3 regions of the Alteromonas sp. ABV2_168 genome follow, and region 2 is predicted to be linked to each of the others. Evidence: predicted binding sites of a transcription regulator. Region 2 holds the regulator's gene; each other region holds the start of a gene.
What was found. The regulator FNR, encoded in region 2, switches genes on or off when oxygen is low (the NO sensors DNR and NnrR bind a similar motif). The targets are predictions, from matches to a motif close to TTGATCTAGATCAA.
Positions count from the first base shown of each region.

Region 1: ACXAH4_RS01090 (high-potential iron-sulfur protein) is a predicted target of FNR. The motif match lies at 5,623-5,636, and genes of this name have one in related genera.
Region 3: clpB (ATP-dependent chaperone ClpB) is a predicted target of FNR. The motif match lies at 3,045-3,058, and genes of this name have one in related genera.

Region 1 covers NZ_JBSWYQ010000001.1:221,914-229,249, reverse strand. Annotated here, with positions in the region: gene ACXAH4_RS01120 (DUF3750 domain-containing protein) at 1-418, shown strand, start outside; gene ACXAH4_RS01115 (outer membrane beta-barrel protein) at 548-1,102, shown strand; gene ACXAH4_RS01110 (hypothetical protein) at 1,434-2,354, shown strand; gene ACXAH4_RS01105 (exonuclease domain-containing protein) at 2,471-4,594, opposite strand; gene ACXAH4_RS01100 (zinc ribbon domain-containing protein) at 4,746-4,937, shown strand; gene ACXAH4_RS01095 (flavin reductase family protein) at 4,939-5,595, shown strand; gene ACXAH4_RS01090 (high-potential iron-sulfur protein) at 5,779-6,072, shown strand; gene ACXAH4_RS01085 (DUF3325 domain-containing protein) at 6,094-6,432, opposite strand; gene ACXAH4_RS01080 (PepSY-associated TM helix domain-containing protein) at 6,429-7,336, opposite strand, start outside.
Region 2 covers NZ_JBSWYQ010000014.1:11,791-19,126, reverse strand. Annotated here, with positions in the region: gene ACXAH4_RS18265 (heavy metal translocating P-type ATPase) at 1-1,832, shown strand, start outside; gene ccoS (cbb3-type cytochrome oxidase assembly protein CcoS) at 1,837-2,028, shown strand; gene ACXAH4_RS18255 (sulfite exporter TauE/SafE family protein) at 2,021-2,689, shown strand; gene fnr (fumarate/nitrate reduction transcriptional regulator Fnr) at 2,711-3,454, shown strand; gene uspE (universal stress protein UspE) at 3,558-4,478, shown strand; gene ttcA (tRNA 2-thiocytidine(32) synthetase TtcA) at 4,570-5,508, shown strand; gene rssA (patatin-like phospholipase RssA) at 5,512-6,447, shown strand; gene ACXAH4_RS18230 (DUF2987 domain-containing protein) at 6,481-7,119, opposite strand; gene ACXAH4_RS18225 (glucosaminidase domain-containing protein) at 7,119-7,336, opposite strand, start outside.
Region 3 covers NZ_JBSWYQ010000007.1:6,332-13,667, forward strand. Annotated here, with positions in the region: gene xdp1 (exosortase-dependent surface protein XDP1) at 1-279, shown strand, start outside; gene clpB (ATP-dependent chaperone ClpB) at 376-2,946, opposite strand; gene pgeF (peptidoglycan editing factor PgeF) at 3,116-3,859, opposite strand; gene rluD (23S rRNA pseudouridine(1911/1915/1917) synthase RluD) at 3,860-4,843, opposite strand; gene ACXAH4_RS11725 (outer membrane protein assembly factor BamD) at 5,013-5,780, shown strand; gene ACXAH4_RS11730 (ChrR family anti-sigma-E factor) at 5,855-6,565, opposite strand; gene ACXAH4_RS11735 (sigma-70 family RNA polymerase sigma factor) at 6,558-7,169, opposite strand; gene ACXAH4_RS11740 (LON peptidase substrate-binding domain-containing protein) at 7,282-7,336, opposite strand, start outside.

The sequences.
Region 1 (7,336 bases), on a different contig from region 2:
CTTTTCTGACGCGGTTATCGAAGTCTATGCGGCTGATGCCTACAGCTGGCGTGGCTGGTTTGCCGTGCATACCTGGATTGCGGTAAAGCCGCAGGATGCACCGGAGTACACAGTGTATGAAGTCACTGGCTGGCGGGTAAAAAGTGGCCTGCCTGCGCTGAGGGAGTACACTACGCCGACGCCGGATCGCTACTGGTATGGAGCAAAGCCGGAGAAAGTCCTTTCGGTTACCGGTGAAAAAGCCAGAGCTTTGCTACCTAAGGTGCAGGAAGCCGTTGCCCGCTATCCCTGGGCAGATGAATATACCCTTTTTCCGGGACCGAACAGCAATACCTTTCCGGCCTGGGTAGGCCTTCAGGTTCCTGAGCTGGAACTGGATATGCCTTTTACCGCAATTGGTTCAGGTTACGCCAGGTAATGTTTGGTTACACTTCGCGGGTGGCTTAACAGCGCGTCAGCATCTACCTTATGAGTGCACCGGACGGACTGGTGCATCAGATTCCTGCTCTTTACAGGTGTGTCTGACGATTCATTAAGGAGTTGTTTTATGTCGTCTTTTTTCAAAGCTGCCCCACTGTTAGCTTCTGCAGTTGCCGCCGGTTTGTTTGCTCCCTCTGCTTTAGCTTATGAAGACAGTGGTCTTTACGCCGGAGCCGGTTTTTTCACAACTACGTCTGAAGATTGCAGTAGTTGCGGCTACTCCGGTCAATATGTGGAAGCCGGATACGATTTCAACGAAATTACCTCTGTAGAATTCAAATATGGCCGTGAAAAAGGGATGATTACCATTGCTTACGCCGGTTTAAATTTGGGTCACGATTTCAATACAGACTGGTTTCGTTTCTATGGGAAGCTGGGAGTATCGCGGATAGATGAAGACAACGCAGTGATAGACTCCGTTATCTGTAATGAATTTGAATGCATTCCCGGCTCCTACTCTAGTACCTATCGCAGAAATGAGTTTACTGCCGGAATAGGCGCGAGATTCACCTTTTCAGGTAAAGCACAGGGCTTTTATGCCAAGCTCGAATCAACAGCAGTTTCAGACTCTGGCGATGACGTTTCTGCGGCATTGATGGCAGGTGTTGGTTACCGCTTCTGATTTTGCGTGCTGGGAGGCGGTGCTTCCGCCTCTCTCATATTCCTCGTAAAATCATTCGCAAGATCATTCGTAAAATACGATTTCACTCATCGCTTTTTCCCGATATCCGGACCAGCTGGTCAGCGCTATTATAATCTCAACTTCAAACGGGAAGACCTCTTCCTGAACATCTCTCCCGATGTGTTTGAGTTCCCAATCTCATTGCGTTCCACTTCTATGCCAGCCCCGTGCTGGCTTTTTTTTTGCCCGAACATTTGTCGCCTGAGCTAATGTAATAAATTCATCGTATTGTGTTTGGTTTATTTGTGTCCGGTATATGGAAAGCAGTGTTATGTGGCGGTATTTTTCAGGTTTGTGTGTTGCTCTTTTTATCAGCACCAGTGCTTCGGGTCAGAGTGAATGGTCTTTTAACGACAAGCTGGATTTACAGGTTCGTTCAGATGCCCGCTCAGACAGAGATCACCGCACGCAATACCGGATCCGCTATTATCCTCAACTCGCTATGGGGGAAAGCTGGAGCCTGAACAGTTTTATTGTCACCGGTAATGACTTCTCTTCAAGCCACAACACCTTGTTTGACGGTAGCAGCCAGCAGCTTCATGTCCGTCGTTTATATGTCAGACATACGTCATCTGCAGGCAAGACGGAGATTGGTATTATTCCCACCTACAAAGGGCGGGTATCTTCCACCGGCTTGTCGAAGGACGGCTGGATTGAAGGTATTCGCCATGTGGTTAATCTGAACAGTCATCACGCCGTAGAACTGGTTGCCGGGCAACTGGATAATCAGGATCCCTCAGATGCTCTGCAACTACCGGCGAAACTGGATTATGCAGAGCTGGAATATTCGGGCCGTTTTTCAGATAAAGCCGGCTTTGAGATCAGTCTGGAGCGCATGACAGGCGGTAATTTTGTCCGCAGTGAATACCGCTATGCCTGGCACCCGCAGCACGAAGTATTTATTGAGTGGATCCAGCGTCTTGACCAGTCACGCAATAAAGCCATTATTGGCGTTGCCGGGGAAGGTGCCATTAAAAACTATCCGCTGTCCTACTTTGTCTACGCTTCCCGGGTTGATGAAGGGCTGGGTTCCCGTGCGGAACTCACCGAGGACTTTCTCGGATACGGTCATGGCTTTTCCGGCGAAATAGGCGGCAGTGCGCTGTTCGCAGAAGATGCAGAATGGTTTATCCGGCTGGACGTGGTGGACAACGTTGAGCGTATTCTCACCGGTTTAAAAATGAAGTTATAAAAAAAGGCCTTCCCGGAGAGAAGGCCAAACAGCAAGAACGCGTACACACTTCAACAGTGCATAATAAAATACGCAGGAGAAAACCCGCGGGTTCAGCAACGATGCATTAAGCATTTTTAATCCTGTTGCTGCGTCATCACCAGCAGTTCGCCTGACGCCCTTGCATCAGATAATGCCCGGTGATGCTGTTCCATATCAATGCCGAAGTGTTTTGTCAGCGCCGCCAGTGAATATGAGGCAAGTCCGGGAAAGGCTTTTCTGGACTCTCTGACAGTACACAACTTGGGCCGCCGGAAAGGCTGCTCAAGACGGGCAAATTCCTGCTTGATAAATCCATAGTCGAAATTAACGTTATGGGCGACAAACACACAGTCGCGGGTAAACGCTTCGATGGATTCAGCTACGTCGGCAAACACCGGTGCACCGGCGACCATGTCATTACTGATCCCGGTCAGCCGGGTAATAGACGAAGGAATGTGTCGCTGCGGATTGATTAGAGACTGCCACTCATCCACCACTACCCCGTTGATAATTTTCACAATGCCGACTTCGGTGATCCGGTGATACTGGCTGTTGCCGCCCGTGGTTTCGATATCAACGACAGCATAGGGCTGCTCCGGGTCACGGTACCAGCTTACCTGCGTTATTTGCACATCAAATCCGGCCTGCTGCAGCTTCTGAATACTGACAAGCTGGTTGCGGCGAAGCTGATCGCCGGGCGCCTTAATTTCTTCAAACCGCAGCGCCCCGTTTTCCACCACCATAATATCGGGAAAACCGTCACGCAGACTGGCAAAGTCCTGCGCCATCATTTTCAGCATGGCTGTCACCTGTGTAACCGGCGCATGCTTCAGCAACCCTTTGACCGGGCCCAGCAATTTTGTTCCCCACAGGAACAGGCTGTTCGATTCACCATAATGGGCAGCGGCCATGGCCGTTACGTGCTTCATCAGTGCGTCTGCAGTAGTAAAACTTGCCAGCAGTTCATCAATTTTTACCGCAAATGACTCGTAGAAAGCATTATTCTTCAGGCTTTGGGGACGCCGGTCGAAGGCAGTTACCGGCGCATCCTCTTCAAACAATAATGTCCAGAACGTGAGGGCAAACAGACTCCGCCACAAGCGATTCTCGGTTCGCCAGGCTTCAGCGCCGTGACGCTGATACCAGGCAATGACGCCCCGTTCAACAGACTGATTCTGACTCTCGTCAAGTTGCAGTGTACGGGATGCGTTGCGCAACATATCCGTCACTATACTGGTGCGCTTCTTATGATATTTACGCTGATAAAAATCTTCTGCGAAAGCCAGCAATGTATCAGAGGGCGGGGAGTCGATAATGCTTTCCAGGCTTTGCTTCACCTCGTCTTTCGACCCTTCTTTGTAAGCTTCCCGAATCCATTTTTCTTTTGCTGTGTCGCCGGGAGACTGCTCAAGAAAAGTCAGTGCAGCCTGCCGGTCGACAGAAAGCAGCTTTGACCCCAGTTTTGCGTGGTATTTTTCCGCCAGCACTGCTGAAATGGTGGAGAAGGTTTCCGGCACGGGGGCTTTTGCTGCTGCCAGACAGGCCTCATCATCAAGAAAATCCAGTTCGCCGGTGCGTGAAGCATAGTAAAAAGCAGCGCCGGCATCCTCCGGCAATTCGAAGCGTGCCTGATCAGACACAGCCTGGCCCCGCGTACGCATAATACCGAGATCACGCATGGAAAACTGATTCAGCCGCCCTTTGATGTTGCCGAAGAACAGAAACAGCAAATAACGCATAGTGGCATCGAAGCGGCAAAACAGTAAATGCTCCACCGACAATGACGCCGGCCAGCCATGACGTTTTATGCCATCGAATAAGCCTGCCATCAGTACACTTTTTTTAGCTGAAGCAGGCTGACCGCTGATCCCGAGATCATGCAGATATTGAAGAATATCAGCCTTGGTCAGCATACCGGCCAGTTCCTGCAGCGGCGCTTCTGTTACACACCCGAACCAGCCGGAGGCGGAAAGCGCATCTATTTGCTGCTGCGGATGCGGTATTTCTTCGTAGTAGAAATGCTCACGGTTGATGATGGCGTATTTGCGGTTTGCTGCACGGGCGATGATGCATTGCTGCGGTTCCGGCAGTGCATCGAAATCCTCAATAAAACGCCGCGCACTGTCGTCCAGCAATGCGCCACTGGCACCGTCGAAAAAGGACAAAAACTCTCGGAAGTGATCAAGATAATATTTTTCAGGCAACGTTTTACGCATCATCTGCACCGGATACTGTACACCTGACCAAGTGTATATTTATACAGCCACTTTAATCAACCCGCCGGATGCAGTTTCCTTACAATCCGGTTATCTGTTTTCTTCGTATATCAAAGGTTAGCAACATCATTTTAATCAGTTATCCGGAGTGGTTATGAGTCTGACGACCCCTAAGTTATTTCACTGCCCCTATTGCATGGAGCCGAATGAAGTAGAAATTGATGAGCAGAACGATATCAATGTTATGCAGGTACTGGATTGCCAGGTCTGCTGTCAGCCTATTGAAATGACAGTGTACAGTGACGGCGACAACTTAACTGTGCAGGTTGAGCAGGAGAATGCCTGATATGACTGACCCGTCCATGCGGCATTTTTCCTCTGCTGCTATTAATGAGCTGGAAAAACAGACCCGAACGAACCTGATCAACTGCTTGTCAGGCTACAAAGGGGCCAACCTTGTAGGCACCACTGACGGTAAACGGGATAACCTGGCCATTATCAGCTCTGTATTTCACGTGGGGGCGCATCCTCCTCTTCAGGGCATGTTGTTACGTCCGCACACTGTGCCACGGCAAACGCTGGAAAATATTCGTGAAACCGGTGTGTACACCATTAATGCAGTCAGCGCCGGCTGGACAGATAAAGCTCACCAGACTTCTGCCCGCTATGATGAACACACCAGTGAGTTTGATGCCACGGGCTTAACACCGCTGAAAGAAGACGGATTCGCCGCGCCTTTCGTCGCTCAAAGTCCTTTGCGTATGGCCATGGCGGCAGAAGAAATAACCACGCTGCAATGTAATAAGACAGTACTGGTCATTGGCAGGGTGCTTGATATTTACGTGATGGAGGGGGCCACCGGTGAGGACGGACAACTGGATTTGGAGAAAATGAATCTTGCCTGTATCAGCGGGCTGGATACTTACCACCGTGCGGAACCCATCGCCCGTTATGCCTATGCGAAACCGGACAAACCCGTCACGCTGGCAGGTAAAAACGCGTAAATGCACAGGTCCTGCGGTGAAGAAAAGTTAATCTACATCAAATATGTGACGGAACGATTTGGCAGTCCCGTAAATGTGTCGTATAACTATTGTCATGGTAAACCTGTCATCGCGGCAGGTTTTTTACGTTATAAGACCAAATAAAAACAAATCATTCTCGTTTAAGCTTTATGGGAGCAAATTATGAGTAATGTGAACCGTCGTGATTTCCTAAAACTGTCAGGCACCACACTGATCGGTTTGACGTTAGGTGGCACTGCACTTCGCGCACAGGCACAGGAGCAACTGCAGACCGACGACCCCACAGCACAGGCATTGAAATATACCCCGAAATCAACGGTGGAAGGGTCTCAGTGCGGTAATTGCATGTACATTCAGGGTGAGGACGGACAAGCTCACCGTCCCTGCGCCATTTTCCCGGGTAAACTGGTTAACACCAACGGCTGGTGCAGTGCCTGGGTAAAACGTCCGGGCTAAGTTTGAACCCGGACAGTTGGATCAGCGGGGTAATACCCGCTGAAGCCAGCCTCCCGGCACACACCAGCGCCATACAAATGCCAGCGCATCCTGCTGATAAGTAAACAGCAAAGACACCAGTACCGCTGCCACATGCAGCAATCCGCACCACACAACCAGTCCGATTTCAGTTTGCCAGCCGGCTATCGCCGGAAACGTCGCTACAGTCAGAAAACACACTGCCAGCGTCTGAAATATCAGCCTGCCCCCGGGCACATTTTCAATCTCATCACCGGTGACCGCACGGAAATGTTTCGGATTAGCCATAGAAAAGTGCAGGAAACCGGCAATGCACAGCAGTAAACACAGAAATGTCATCATGCTGTCTGCTCCCCGGTGCTGCCCGCTTCCGGTGCAGGCCGTCTCCGGCGGGCAAGGCTGTCTTTGCGGCCTGACGGCGCGCGTTTTGACTTAGGTTCTGCCTTAAGCTTACTCACCGCATACCAGGCCAGCGCGGCCAGGATAAGACAGGCTGCATCGAATATGATCCTTAACGTATCAGGCACCGGGACAGGTGATGTAGCGACATCCAGCAACGGAATAAAGGTGAAGAGCACTGCAGCCGCCAGCGTTTGCCAGAGCCAGCCTTTCCGGTCGCGTCTGAACAGTCCGGCTACCACACAAAGCCCCCACACAATGAAAAAGCTACGTATTTCCCAGTCACTGCGTGTCGCCAATTCTACAGGCAACAGGCGGTTCGCCCAGAAATAAGCACCGGTAGCCACCATCAGCCCGGCGATAGCGCCAATGTTCGTGCCTCTCACCAGTTCGAAGCCTCTGCGTCCCATTTGCTTTTTGGCGCGCTTCTCTACCCAAAGGATAGAACCGGTCCCCACCATTAACGTGCCCAGGATACCGGCAAAAAAGAGCAGCCAGCGGGTAACACTGTCGGCAAAACGGGCCTGATGCAGCATATCCATATAGTTATAAATTGCCTGGCTGGTATTCGGTGCAGAAGACGCCTCTTCTACTTTAAGAATTTCACCTTCAGAGTTAAAAACCAGCCCGCTGTTCCCGCCACGACCGGCGGATAACTCAACACGGTTGGGACCGGATACAGAAAATGTCGCTTTATCTGTGCCCGGATTTTTAATGGTGATGCGGTCAGCAGGTACGCCCCATTCAGCAGAAGCACTGGCCATAACCTGTGCCAGCAGGGCGCTATTGTCCACAACCGGCGCTGCCGGCTTATGTTGTATTGCCCGCGCTTGCGGTGCGCCCCGTT
Region 2 (7,336 bases):
CAGGTCTGATGACCATGCAGGTAATGATGCTGGCGGCGGCCCTGTATTTTGATTTATTCGATGCAATGGATGCACAGACACGGTCTTATTTTCACTGGATAGCGTTGGTTCTGACCACACCGGTGGTGCTGTATTCCGGCAGTACGTTTTACGTTGGCGCGCTTAAGGCTTTGTCGGCCCGGACCGTGAATATGGATGTACCGGTGAGTATTGCAGTGTTGGGTACCTGGCTGTCCGGTCTGTTTGCAACGGTTACCGGTCGCGGCGAAGTGTATTTTGAATCAGTTTGCATGTTTATTTTCCTGCTTTTACTGAGTCGTTTTCTGGAACACCGGAGCAGGCACCGCGCCGCGCAGATCTCAGCGAATATGTTGCAGTATATTCCGGTAACCGCTAATCAGGTGGCTGCGGATAACACCGTAACACAGGTACTGGCGAAATCGCTCAAAACCGGCGATGTTGTTGTGGTCAAAGCCGGAGAGACCATTCCCGTAGACGGTATTGTGACTGACGGTGCCAGTGAAACCGATGAATCGATGCTTACCGGCGAGTTTAATCCGGTGCGTAAACAAACCGGCGATACGGTGTTCGGGGGTACGGTAAACCGTACCGGCGTAATAACGGTAACGGTAACCAGGGCGTTAAAATTTGCGCTGGTAAATCAGATCATCCGTCTGCAATCCACCGCTATGGCTGCGAAGCCCCGGGTCGCTCTTATGGCTGACCGCTTTTCCAGTTATTTTGTCGCCGTAGTACTGATTACGGCTGCATCTTCATGGGCTTACTGGCACTGGCAGGGTAATGATAATGCCTTTTGGATCAGCATCGCGGTACTGGTAGCAACCTGCCCCTGTGCGCTGGGGCTGGCTACGCCATCTGCCCTCACCTGCGCAATGGCAAACCTTAACCGGCATGGCATTTTATTGAAAAGAGCCGATGCACTGGAGCAAATCAACCACGTAGATACCCTGGTGCTGGATAAAACCGGAACGCTGACCGAAGGAAAGTTTGCTCAGATAAACAGCTGGTTTGCTGAACCGGCACGGGAAAATGAAATCCGTGCTTTGATGGGAGCAATAGAGTCCCGTTCAGAACATCCGGTTGCCGCTGCCTTTGTTTCTGATAACAATCAGGGATTAATTCTGAGCCAAGTTGACGTTGTGGCCGGAATGGGCATCAGCGCGCAATGCAATGGCCGCAGTTATAAAGCCGGTTCGGCTTCTTTCACCGGTGTTGATGCCGGCCTGTCGCCCTTTCCCGCTAACGTGTTTCTTACCGAAAACGGTGTGCCCGTTGCCGCCTTTCGTGTAGCAGATAAAATTAAAGCGGATGCCGCAGACAGCCTGAGCAAATTGGCGCAACTGGAGCGGATAATTCTGAGTGGCGATATTCAGCAAAATGTTGACGACATTGCAGCGAATTTACCTGTAGACAAAGCCACAGGCGGGAACAGCCCTGAAGATAAATTAAATGCCGTGACAGCCCTTCAGCGGCAGGGCCGTCATGTCATGATGCTGGGGGATGGTATTAACGACGCGCCGGTGATGGCAGCGGCTGATGTTGGCATTGCAGTGGGTAATGCCACGGATATCGCAAAAAGTGCCGCGGATGTGATTTTATTAAATGATAAGCTGGCTGTACTCGGACACCTTACTCTGATGGCCAGAAGAGTAAAAGCGACAGTCAGGCAGAATATGGGATGGGCCGTAGGCTACAATCTGGTTATCCTGCCGTTTGCAGTGTCCGGCATCCTGACGCCGTGGATGGCGGTGATTGGTATGAGTCTGAGTAGTATTCTGGTAGTAACAAATTCGACGAGACTGTTAAAGTAACGCTATGAGTATAATTTACGTCCTTATTCCCCTTGCTGTGATCATTGTGGCCATTGCCATCGGCGTATTTTTTTGGGCAGTAAAATCTAACCAGTTTGAAGACCTGGATCGCCAGGGCTACAGTATTCTTTTCGATGATGATTTATCTCCTGAAGAAAAAAAACTGGCCGAAGAACGAAAAAAACTCAATGAGTGATCTGTCGTTTTTTTCTGCCTTGCTGGTCGGGCTGGGCGGAGGCGTTCATTGTGTGGGAATGTGCGGCGGCGTATCGCTGGCACTGTCTGCCGCCACGCCGGCAGGCTCATCGCCTTTACCCTATGCGCTTAGCTACAACTTTGGTCGTATATTCAGTTACATACTTGCCGGCGCTGTGACCGGCGGCATCGGGCAGATAGCGAAAGAAGCTGTACCCGTGACCGGCCCCGTACTCGCCGTCATCAGTGGCATTATGCTGATTGCCATGGCCTGCTATCTGGGTAACTGGTGGCGTGGCCTGACCGCTGTTGAAGCCCTCGGCAGTAAACTCTGGCAAAGAATTCAGCCGTTGTCGAAACGGTTTTTACCTTTCAGGTCTCCTACTAGCGCCTTTCCCTATGGTATGATTTGGGGATGGTTGCCCTGTGGACTGGTTTATTCCACCCTGACATGGGCACTGGCTTCAGGGACGGCAATATCCGGTGCTGTAATCATGGCCGGTTTTGGTTTAGGAACGCTACCGGCGTTGCTGGCTGTCCGGGCTGGTGCAGACTGGCTTTCCTCAGGTTTCAGACAACCCGTAGTTCGTCAAATCATTGCTTTGAGTTTGCTGTTGTACGCATTATTGCTGTTGTGGCGGGCTTTAAGTACTATACATTAGAATTATCGCAAACAGCGGAAAGTGAGCATGCAAAAACGTTCGGATTTTTCTATACACTGCCAGAATTGCAGTTTCAGTCATTTGTGTCTGCCCGTGGCCCTCAATAAAACTGAGATTGAGTCACTGGATGACATCATTGAACGCAAAAAGCCTTTGCATAAACACGACACCCTGGTAGAAGCCGGCGATAAATTTACCTCTCTGTACGCTGTGCGGGCAGGTTCATTTAAGTCTTTTGTCACCGATAAAGAAGGTGAAGAGCAAATTATCAGTTTCCACTTCCCGGGCGATATTATCGGTTTTGACGGTTTACGTGACGACACTCACCAGAGTTACACTCAGGCGCTGGAAACTGCCATGGTGTGTGAGCTGCCCTATTCCACCCTTGAAAAAATGTCTGAGCAATTCCCGAAATTGCGCCATCAGATCATGCGTTTTATGAGTGCTGAAATTAAGCAGGATCATGAAATGATGATGCTGCTGAATAAAAGGACGGCAGAAGAACGTCTGATTTATTTTATCGCCCATCTGTCCGGTCGCTTCGAAGAACGGGGTTTTTCTCACCGTCAGTTCAATCTGAGTATGACCCGCAACGAAATCGGTAATTATCTCGGATTAACGGTAGAAACGATCAGCCGCTTGCTGACCCGCTTCCAGAAAGAAGGCATTATCAAAGTAGACGGGAAGCTCATTACTGTTCTGGATTTTGCGGCTATGGATAAAAAGCTGCACTCTATGGACATTCCTACTCTTTGCGTGGATTAATATCCCGTTGAAATATTGATCTGAAACAAGGTCTCTCCTGCTGTAAGTCTTATACTAAAGATGAAGGCAGTATTTATTGTCTGCATCAATAAGGAGAGACGCCATGATCACCTGCAAACGTATTCTCGCCGTCGTTCAGGCCGACAACCCTGAACAACCTGCCCTTTCAAGAGCCATCGAAATTGCCCGTAAAACCGGTGCAGAAGTACACGCACTGCTTGTTGTATACGACTTTTCTTATGACATGACAACAATGCTCACCCGCAGTGAGCGTGAAGCCATGCGTGATGCGGTAACCAAAGACCGCATTGCCTGGGCAGAAAAAAATCTGACCCGCTACGATGATTATGATGTAAAGGTTGCTGTTGAGTGGAGTGATAAACGTTACGAAGCCATTACCCGCTACACCATTAACCGTCAGGTTGACCTGGTCGTTAAAGCTACCCGCAAACACGATGATTTTGCATCAGTGCTCTTTACACCAACAGACTGGCACTTACTAAGAAAATGTCCGGCTCCGGTTTTACTTGTCAAAGCTCATGCCTGGCCTGAACACGGTAATATTGTTGCGGCAGTCAATGTGGGTACAGAAGACAAAGAACATGCACAACTGAATGACAAGTTGACCGGTATCGCAAAGGATTATGCAGAGTTACTGAGCGGTCAGGTACATCTGGTTAATGCCTATCCTTCTGCCCCACTGAATATCGCCATTGAGATCCCCGATTTCAATCCTGAGACGTATCATAACGCTGTGCGCAATCATCATGTTCAGGAAATGGAAAACCACAGCGCTAAATTTGGGATCGGCGTAGCAAATTGCCATGTTGTTGAGGGATTACCTGATATAGCCATTCCGAAAGTGACTGAACAGCTGGATGCAGAACTCGTCGTCATCGGTACCGTGGGACGTACAGGCATATCAGCCGCCTTTTTGGGCAATACTGCAGAGCATGTTATTGATAACCTGAATTGCGATGTGCTGGCGGTTAAACCTGACGGGTTTACGTCTCCGGTTAAGTAAATGCGCGATAACGGAATGCTGCTTGTGTAGCAGCATTCCGTCTGCTTTTGTATAATGGTACTTTTATTTTTCCAGCCAATTCTGAAGTGCCATGAATCAAGTAACATCTACGCCATCTGAGAACGCCAGTCACAGTGCGCAAAGTAAACAAAAATACAACTTTAACAAGTTGCAGAAAAGACTTCGCAGACATGTTGGCAAAGCCATCGAAGACTTCAATATGATTGAAGACGGCGACAAGGTCATGGTGTGCTTATCCGGCGGAAAAGACAGCTATACCTTGCTGGATATCCTGCTATTTTTACGCAAAATTGCACCGGTCAATTTCGATATCGTCGCGGTTAACCTCGACCAGAAGCAGCCCGGCTTTCCGGAGCATGTGTTACCTGAATACCTGAATTCTCTGGGTATTGACTACAAAATTGTAGAAGAAGATACCTATTCCATTGTTAAAGATAAAATCCCTGAAGGGAAAACCACCTGTTCACTGTGTTCAAGATTAAGACGCGGGATCCTGTACCGTACTGCAAAAGAACTCGGCGCAACCAAAATAGCCCTCGGTCATCATCGTGATGATATGTTGGAAACATTGTTTCTGAACATGTTCCATGGCGGAAAGCTAAAAGCCATGCCCCCCAAACTGGTAAGTGATAATGGTGAACACATTGTTATTCGCCCGCTGGCTTATTGCAGTGAGAAAGACATTCAGAAATACGCTGACGCCACTGAGTTCCCGATCATCCCCTGTAATCTTTGCGGTTCTCAGGAGAATCTGCAAAGACAGAATATTAAAATGATGCTGCAGGACTGGAATAAGCGTTTTCCGGGTCGCATTGAGTCTATGTTCCGTGCAATTCAGAACGTTGCCCCATCACACCTCGCTGATGGCAATTTGTATGATTTTAAAGGGATCAAGGCCACAGGCGCACCGGTAGAAGACGGTGATACAGCCTTCGACAAGCCGGATTTTACCAGTGCGGTCAGTGATGATGCACAATCCCCTGTTCAAATTGTTAATCTGACGGAATAAACCATGAAAATCGGACTCGCACTCGGTGCCGGCGCTGCAAGGGGCTGGACACATATTGGCATCATTGAAGCACTTGAACGGCTGGGCGTTAAGATAGATGTGGTTGCGGGTTGCTCGATAGGTGCTTATGTGGGTGCAGCCTATGCAAGTGGTAAGCTTGAGCCCCTCAAAGAGTGGGCTTGCTCGTTAACAGAATGGCAAATCCTGTCTTTAATGGGTGTTGGCATCCGCAAAGGTGGCATTGCCAGCGGACAAAAAGTGTTTACCAAACTGGCGGAAGAATTTTGCGCCCCGTCTTTTGAAGAGATGAATAAACCCTTTGCTGTGGTTGCCACGGATTTATACTCCGGCCGCGAAGTCATGTTCAACCAGGGGCCCGTTGATAATTGTATTCAGGCATCCTGCGCAATTCCTGCCCTGTTCAGTCCGGTTGAATATAATGGCCGGTGGCTGGTGGATGGTGCTGTCGTCAATCCTGTACCTGTAAACCTTTGCCGTCAACTGGGCGCAGATTTTGTGATTGCGGTGAATCTCAACGCTGATTTCAAGCCTCAGCGCCTGGAAAGACCAGCCGCAGAACATGAAAAAATCCAGAAAAAAACCGATGACTTTTTCTCTAAAGGTTCAAATATTGTCAGGCAGTGGTTTTCACCGGAATCCAGGTCAGATAAACCGGAACCGCCGGGGATCCTGAGTGTCATGAGCAGTTCTCTTGAAATACTGCAAGCCCGCGTGACCCGCTCCAGACTGGCCGGAGATCCGCCTGACGTACTGATAGAGCCTCATCTTTCAGATGTAGGACTGATGGAGTTTCACCGTGCTGGTGAATTATGTCTGGAAGGGGAAAAAACAGTAAACCGGCTGGCGGAAGAAATTAAATATCAGTTAGTCATTGAAGATAATATCGAAGAAAATACGACAATCGGCACCGCTTCATAGGAAGCGGTTCCTTTACATTTTCTGCTTACCGGCTCAGCGCACGGCTTTTGCCGTTATCCTCATCGGCACATCCGGCAAAGTCAGGCCTTTACTTTGTTCTATCCAGTCAGCAGGTAACGTCACGATGCCCATATTGATAGAAGGCGCATCTTTAAGAGGCATACTGATGTTATCATCGGCAAACTGTATATTCAGCCCGTCGACAGTAGGCATCATGAATGACAAAAAACTGCCCATAGCATTGAAGAATGATTTGTATTGTTCGAGCAGAAATACCAGTTCTTCTTTCGTGTAGGTTTTGGAAAGATAAGCCGGCTTCGTCTCGAGCTGAACGGACATATCACACAAGTTCGCCGCTTCCGCCAAATCAATTTCAACCACTGCTTCTGCCATTTTAAGTATCTTATCATCAGGCACGGTGAAGCGGTTTTCCGGCGAAACAGTAAGTGGCATCACCTGTTTTTCTGTGATGATTTTCGCATCGTTAATACCACACAGATACCCTTCCCCTACACGCACAAAACCAAATGCAAATTGCAGAGCTTGCGTATCTTCACCATCGAGCTTTTTAACATGGCTATAGAAACGGCTGTACTCAACCTGAATGGTTTCAGCCGACGCCTGATACATGTTCAGACAAAGAAAGCTTGCTGCCAGTAAAGCCTTTTTCACTACATATAATCCTTGTTATAACGGATCATCGCCTGTAATTCCTCAACATAAGCGACCCCGCGTTCCGAGTAATTCATCAGTCCTTCAGCCAGCGCAACGCCGGTAACAGGAAGCTGATTGCTGCGCAGTGTATTTCGAATATCGCGCAGTTCCTTGTAGGCATAATGGCGGTTGATGTTTCGCATATAGGTATAAGTGGCTTTCGACAGGTTCGGGA
Region 3 (7,336 bases), on a different contig from region 2:
TCGTATGACGTACTTAATTGCGAAGACACCAATCTGGCGATGGTGGATATGGATACAACCTATTCCCAATACTGGCTGATTGGAGCGTATAATCTGGTGTTCGGAGATATTGGCGGAACCTTGTATGACGATGCCTTTAAACTGGCTTCTATCGGTTTTTCCAAAAAAGAAATGCCACAAACCGATGTACCTGAACCCGGTACTCTGGCGCTGTTCCTGATGGGTGGCTCACTGGCATTCTGGAGACGCAAACAACAAAAGTCTTCAGTGACTCAATGAACTCAGATCATTAATGAATAAAAAAGACCCCTCTGCCAGGCAGAGGGGTCTTTCATTTTTCCGGACATCTTATTTCCAAACCAGAGACGGAATGGCTTACATCACGATAAGGTGATCGTCCTTCACATCAATACGAATTGTTGATTCAGGTAACAACACACCGGATAACAGCTGCTGTGCCAGCGGGTTTTCGATTTGTGTCTGAATAGCCCGCTTCAGTGGACGGGCACCGAACACCGGATCAAAACCTGCGTCCGCCAGCTTATCCATGGCCGCACCGGACAACTCCAGTTTGTAACCTTTTTCAGATAAACGCTGACGTAATGATGCCAGCTGTATTTTAGCAATGGATTTAATTTGCTCTTTACCCAGCGGATGGAATACCACCAGATCATCCACACGGTTAATAAACTCGGGCCTGAAGTGCTGTCCGACCACGCCCATCACACGTTGCTTCATTTCATCGTACTGACTGTCGTCGTGGGTGTCCTGAATCACGTCAGAACCCAGGTTTGATGTCATGATCACAACGGTATTTTTGAAATCTACCGTACGCCCCTGCCCGTCTGTCAGACGACCATCGTCTAACACCTGCAACAAAATATTAAACACATCAGGATGGGCCTTTTCGACTTCATCCAGCAGGATCACGGAATACGGTTTACGCCGCACGGCTTCAGTGAGATAACCCCCTTCTTCGTAGCCAACATAGCCCGGAGGCGCCCCCACTAAACGGGATACCGAATGCTTCTCCATGAACTCAGACATGTCGATACGTACCAGTGCATCTTCCGTGTCAAACAGGAAACCGGCCAGTGCCTTCGACAGTTCGGTTTTCCCTACCCCGGTAGGCCCCAAAAACAGGAACGAACCAATGGGTCGGTTTGGATCTGCCAGGCCAGCCCGTGAGCGTCTGATAGCGTTGGACACAGCATTTACCGCTTCCGCCTGCCCCACTACCCGCTTATGAAGTACATCTTCCATTCTGAGTAGTTTTTCCCGTTCACCCTCAAGCATTTTGGATACGGGAATACCTGTCCAGCGGGACAGCACATCTGCAATTTCAGCGTCGGTAACCTTGTTTTTCAATAAGAAGGTTTCTTTTGTTTCGTTCTCCGCCGCTTTTTCCAGCTTCATTTCCAGCTCAGGAATACGACCGTACTGCAGCTCTGACATACGATTCAGATCTGACGCCCGGCGGGCGATTTCCAAATCGAGTTTCGCCTGCTCCAGTTCAGACTTGATGGTTTGCGTGCCCTGCATCGCATCCTTTTCTTCGCGCCATATTTTATCCAGACCGGACAATTTGTTTTCAGCCTGTTCACGCTCCAGCTCGATCATTTCCAGGCGCTTGTGGCTGGCATCGTCTGTTTCTTTTGCCAGTGCCTGCTCTTCCAGTTTTAACTGGATGATGCGGCGCTCAAGCCTATCCATATCTTCAGGCTTGGAATCAATTTGCAGACGAATGCTGGAAGCCGCTTCATCAATAAGATCGATAGCTTTATCAGGCAACTGACGGTCACTGATATAACGGTGTGACAATGTAGCCGCCGCGACAATGGCCGGGTCGGTGATATCTACCGAGTGGTGAAGCTCATAACGTTCTTTCAAACCACGTAAAATGGCGATGGTATCTTCCACACTCGGCTCATCCACCAGCACTTTCTGGAAGCGACGTTCAAGAGCAGCGTCTTTCTCGATATACTGACGGTATTCGTCCAGCGTGGTTGCGCCCACACAATGCAGTTCACCGCGAGCGAGCGCTGGCTTAAGCATATTACCGGCATCCATCGCGCCGTCGCCTTTCCCGGCGCCGACCATGGTATGAAGCTCATCAATGAACAGAATGACACGGCCTTCTTCTTTGGCCAGTTCATTGAGTACCGCTTTCAGCCGTTCTTCAAATTCACCACGGTACTTCGCACCGGCCACTAACGCGCCCATGTCGAGGGACAGTACCCGCTTATCCTTCAGCCCTTCCGGTACTTCACCATTAATAATACGCTGGGCAAGTCCTTCAACAATGGCGGTTTTACCTACACCGGGTTCACCAATTAACACCGGGTTATTCTTGGTCCGGCGTTGCAATACCTGCACGGTGCGGCGGATTTCATCATCACGGCCTATCACCGGGTCCAGCTTGCCCTGTTCTGCCCGTTCGGTCAGATCAGTGGTGTATTTTTCCAGCGCCTGACGCACATCTTCAGCGTTAGGATCTGTCACTTTCTGACCGCCACGCATTTTATCAATGGCCGTTTCGATTTGATCCTTTGTCACATTCAGGCTTTTCAGCAAATCACCTAATTTGCCTTTGTCCTGAAGCGCTGCCAGCACAAAAATTTCAGATGTGATGTATTCATCTTTGCGCTGCTGGGCAATCTTGTCGCACAGGTTCAGCAAAATTCCGCTGTCCTTGCTTAACTGTACATCGCCACCGATGCCGTCAACCCGTGGAAGCCGCTCGATCGCTTCAGCCAGAGAAGAGCGTAATGCATTCACATTTACGTGGGCTTGATCGAGTAACGGACGTACAGAGCCGCCCTGTTGATTCAGCATGGCTGTCATCAGGTGCACGGGCTCAATAAACTGATGATCCCGACCCAGTGCCAGAGACTGTGCGTCGGAAATCGCTAATTGAAATTTACTGGTAAATCTATCTAATCGCATGAAAAATCCCCTGCAATAACGTTGCTAATTTTATGGGTATTAATCTGCTGTGATTCAAGTTATCTGATTAAAAAATAACTCAAGACCAGGTTAATTTGTTGATTAACATCAATGTTGGGATCTGCCCGGCTCACAAAACAAATGATACCGGGTGACTGATTGAAAAGGCTTAACGCAAACCTATGACAGACACGATGCGGCCGGTTTGCCCCCTGCCTTCATGCGTTGCCCGACGGTGTGAATAAAATTGGCGGGGATCGGAATAGGTACAGAGACCCGATTGCGTCACGTTTTTTATGCCGGCATCGTTCAATTGTTTAAGTGCAATCAGTGGTAAATCAAGCAAACATTTATCGCTGCCGTCTATTTTCCCAATCGCTTCAGGGTAACGGGCAAAACGCCCGGCCAGAGAACGGGGAACTTCATAGCAAGGTTGACTGATAGCCGGTCCGATCCAGGCCATTAGATTATCCGCAGATGATTTCATCGCGCTGACGGTGTGTCCGATAATCTCCTTTTCCAGTCCCTGCCAGCCTGCGTGAATTGCAGCCACTTCCGTACCGGCAAGATTACACAGAAGAACCGGCACGCAGTCTGCTGTCATAATGGCACAGGTGCGTGCCGGGGTCCTGCTGATACAAGCATCGGCCTGTAAAGGCGACGCCGGTAAAGGGCCGGTCACGTCTGCACCGAAAGTAACGCAGTGTTCTCCATGCACCTGATCCAACCAGACAATGGAGGCATGGCCGGGCAATAACGCACGGTTACCGGCCACTAATTGCAGATCGTCACCCACGTGGGCACCGGTGTTTAAACTGGCGTAGTTCCCGCTGCTGAGTCCGCCGTTGCGGCAACTGGTATAAGCAAACACATTGTCCGGAACAGGCCATGCCGGTTGGATCAGGGGTATCACTTATACGTCATCCATACCTTTGATTTTGGTGTCTTCACGCACAGTGGCAATCAGCTGAACCATGTCATCAGGAAGCGGCGCCTGCCAAGTCATCCATTCATCGGTTTCAGGGTGGAACAGAGACAATTGCGCAGCATGCAAGGCCTGGCGGGGGAAAGCACGTAATGCCTCAACACACTCCTCCGTAGCGCCTTTTGGCAAACGGGTTCTGCCGCCATAGGCAGTATCACCCACCAGCGGGTGCTTGAGGTGTGCCATGTGCACGCGGATCTGGTGTGTACGGCCAGTTTCCAGTTTCAGGCGCAGGTGCGTATGTGCGCGGAACTTTTCGATAACCCGATAGTGAGTAACTGCCGGCTTACCGGTTTCGCGAACGGCCATGAGTGTACGCTTAGTTGCATGACGGCCGATAGGCGCATCGACGATACCACCGGCAACCATAGTGCCGTATGCCAGTGCTTCATACTCCCTGCTCATCACCCGGTCCTGAAGTTGATTAACCAAATGCGTTTGCGCCGGTACGGTCTTCGCCACCACCATTAATCCGGTGGTATCTTTATCCAAACGATGCACAATGCCAGCCCGTGGCACCACTTCAATACCCGGTACATGGGCCAGCAACGCATTCAGCAAAGTGCCGTCCTGATTACCTGCCCCGGGGTGAACCACCAGATCAGCAGGCTTATTAAGAATTAAGATCGAATCATCTTCGTATACAATGTTCAGGTCGATTTTCTGTGGCAGGCTGGCGGTCTGCACTTCCATTTCAGCCGTGACCTGTACATATTCATCACCCAGCATTTTTTGCCGGGGAGTGGTCAAAACATCGCCATCCACAGTGACATTCCCTTCCAGAATCCAATTTTTTAACTTTGAACGGGAATATTCAGGGAACAAATCAGCCAAAACCTGATCTAACCTCTGACCAAAATGGTGTGGCCCGGTGTTTGCCTCAAGCTTGACGGTGTTTACAGGCTGGGTCATATAACTCTTTCGCTGTTACAAAAAAGCGCATTATACCAATCTTTACGTTAGTTAAACGGAAAGTTTCCGGTTTTTATGTGGAGTTTGCGTGTTTGAGTGCGCTAGAATGCCGCTATAATGAAAATGCAGTTAAACGTATCAGTCGGTTAAGCAGGAATAGACAACAGATATGAAATCAATTCGATTAGTGATGCCCCTTGTTGTTGGTGTCATGATTAGCGTAACGGGCTGCAGCTCGTCTGACGATTCAGAACAACGCGCGGCGCTGGCGAACATGGGTTCCCAGCAAATGTATGATAATGCCAAACGTAATATGCAGAACGGAAATTTCGGTGCTGCGTCTACCGCACTCAGTGAACTGGATTCACGCTACCCGTTTGGTCCGTTGTCTAATCAGGTTCAACTTGACCTGATCTACAGCTACTACAAGTCAGGTAAAATTGATGAAACGCTGGCGACCATTGACCGCTTCATCCGTTTGAACCCGAACCACTCAGACGTGGATTATGCGTTCTACATGCGCGGACTGACCAACATGGAAGCCGACGCAAACATGTTTCAGCAATTGATGCAGATTGACCGCTCAGACCGTGATCCCAGTAAATCGCGGGAAGCTTTCACAGATTTCAGACGTCTGATCCAGCAATACCCTGACAGTAAATATGCTGCTGATGCTAAAAAGCGCATGGTGTTTATCAAAGAAAGGCTGGCGAAGTATGAAATTGCCATCGCCCGATTCTATATGCGCCGGGAAGCTTTTGTCGCGGCGGCAAATCGCGGACGCTACGTACTGGAAAACTACTCCAATACAGATCAGGTGCAGGAAGCGCTGGAAATCATGGTATCAAGCTATGACCAGTTAGGTCTGACTGAGCTGAAAGAAAATGCTATGAAAACACTGCGTCTGAATTTTCCGGACAGTGATTTCATCAGTTAATCAGATGATAAACGAAAAAGCGCTACGGCGCTTTTTTTGTGTCTTAAGCATGCTCACAGAGCCGCGAGGAAGGCTTATCTGAAGAAAAGATGACTAAACGGATTCAACAGTCTGGCGATACCTGATGTGAAATGCAGCGGTTCATCCAGTAAGGTAAATACCAGACAGCCACTGATGTGATCCGAATAAGGCGCATGGGTATCCTTGCCATCCATCACCACAAAGTCTCCGGTACGGTAATGGTGCTTGCCGTCATGAAATTCACCGTCAAGTACCAGCGTATACTCGACACCGCGGTGTGTATGCTCTGGTACACTGCCTCCCCGCCCCATGTAAATAAAGTTGGCGACACCGGTATATCCGAGATCGACCGGAGCCTGCCACAATTTACCAACAAGCCCTGACCATGAACCCGTTTTGTGGATAACACGCTGTAACGTCGGCGGGAGTTCGAAAGTCTGACCATCCAGTTCAATGGTTTTCTCTCCACGTCCGCGTTTCGCAGTGATAGAGCTTACAGAGGCGGCCTTTGTTGCCGGCTTTGCCTTAGCAGGGAGTTGGGTAATGTCAGCAAGCATGGCGCTGTAACTTTCCAGTTGCTCGTCTTGAGACAGTGATGAAAAATCAAATACCTCTGCAGCGAACCGTGAAGTTTCTTCTGACACTATTTTTCTACATCTGGGACACAGATCGCAATGCGCCGAGACAATGAATGACTCGGCGGGGGATAAACTACCTTGAACAAATTGTGAAAGCTGGTTTTGTTCCGGATGGTGATTAATCATGATCCTGTAGCATGCCTTTCAGGCGTTGCAGTGCAAGTCGGGTACGGGATTTAACAGTACCCAACGGAATATGCAGTTCATCTGCAACTTCCTGTTGAGATTTACCATCAATATAGATGGCTTCAATAACAGATTTTTGTTTCTTCGGTAACTCTTCAAACATATACCCGATTTGTTCAAGGGTAATCTGTTCGTCCAGCGACTGTTCATTCACGTCTGGTGTCTGCTCACAAAGAACCGGCCACAAGTCGTCAGAACACACGTCTTCTTTTCTGTTCTGTAATTTCCGTAACATATCAAAACGGATGTTACGGGCAATGGTAAAAATCCAGGTTGAAGGACTTCCCTTCTCTGCATTAAACAGATGTGCCTTTTGCCATACGTTGGACATGGTATCCTGGACCATTTCCATGGCTAAAGCTTCATTACCCATCTGCTTTAACGCATAAGAACGTAAACGCGGAGCAAAATATCCAAACACCCTTGCAAACGATGCTTTGCAGCGCTGTTCGGCAACTTTAACAATATAGTCTGACATTTCTGCCGCACAATCTTTCGGCTTAATTACACTGTTACTTTGTTCCACTGGGATTCCAACTAACATAAGTATTTGTCCATATCCTATCAAGTTAATAGTTGCTACAGACGGGTGTTTCAAGCAGATTACAGAATTGTAATGGTTTCATGCCCCAACCATGTAAAGTTTACACGGTGATTTACTGCACAAGTGCCTTTAAGTAATCCAGTAACTTATGGCAATCGCGTTGAGCA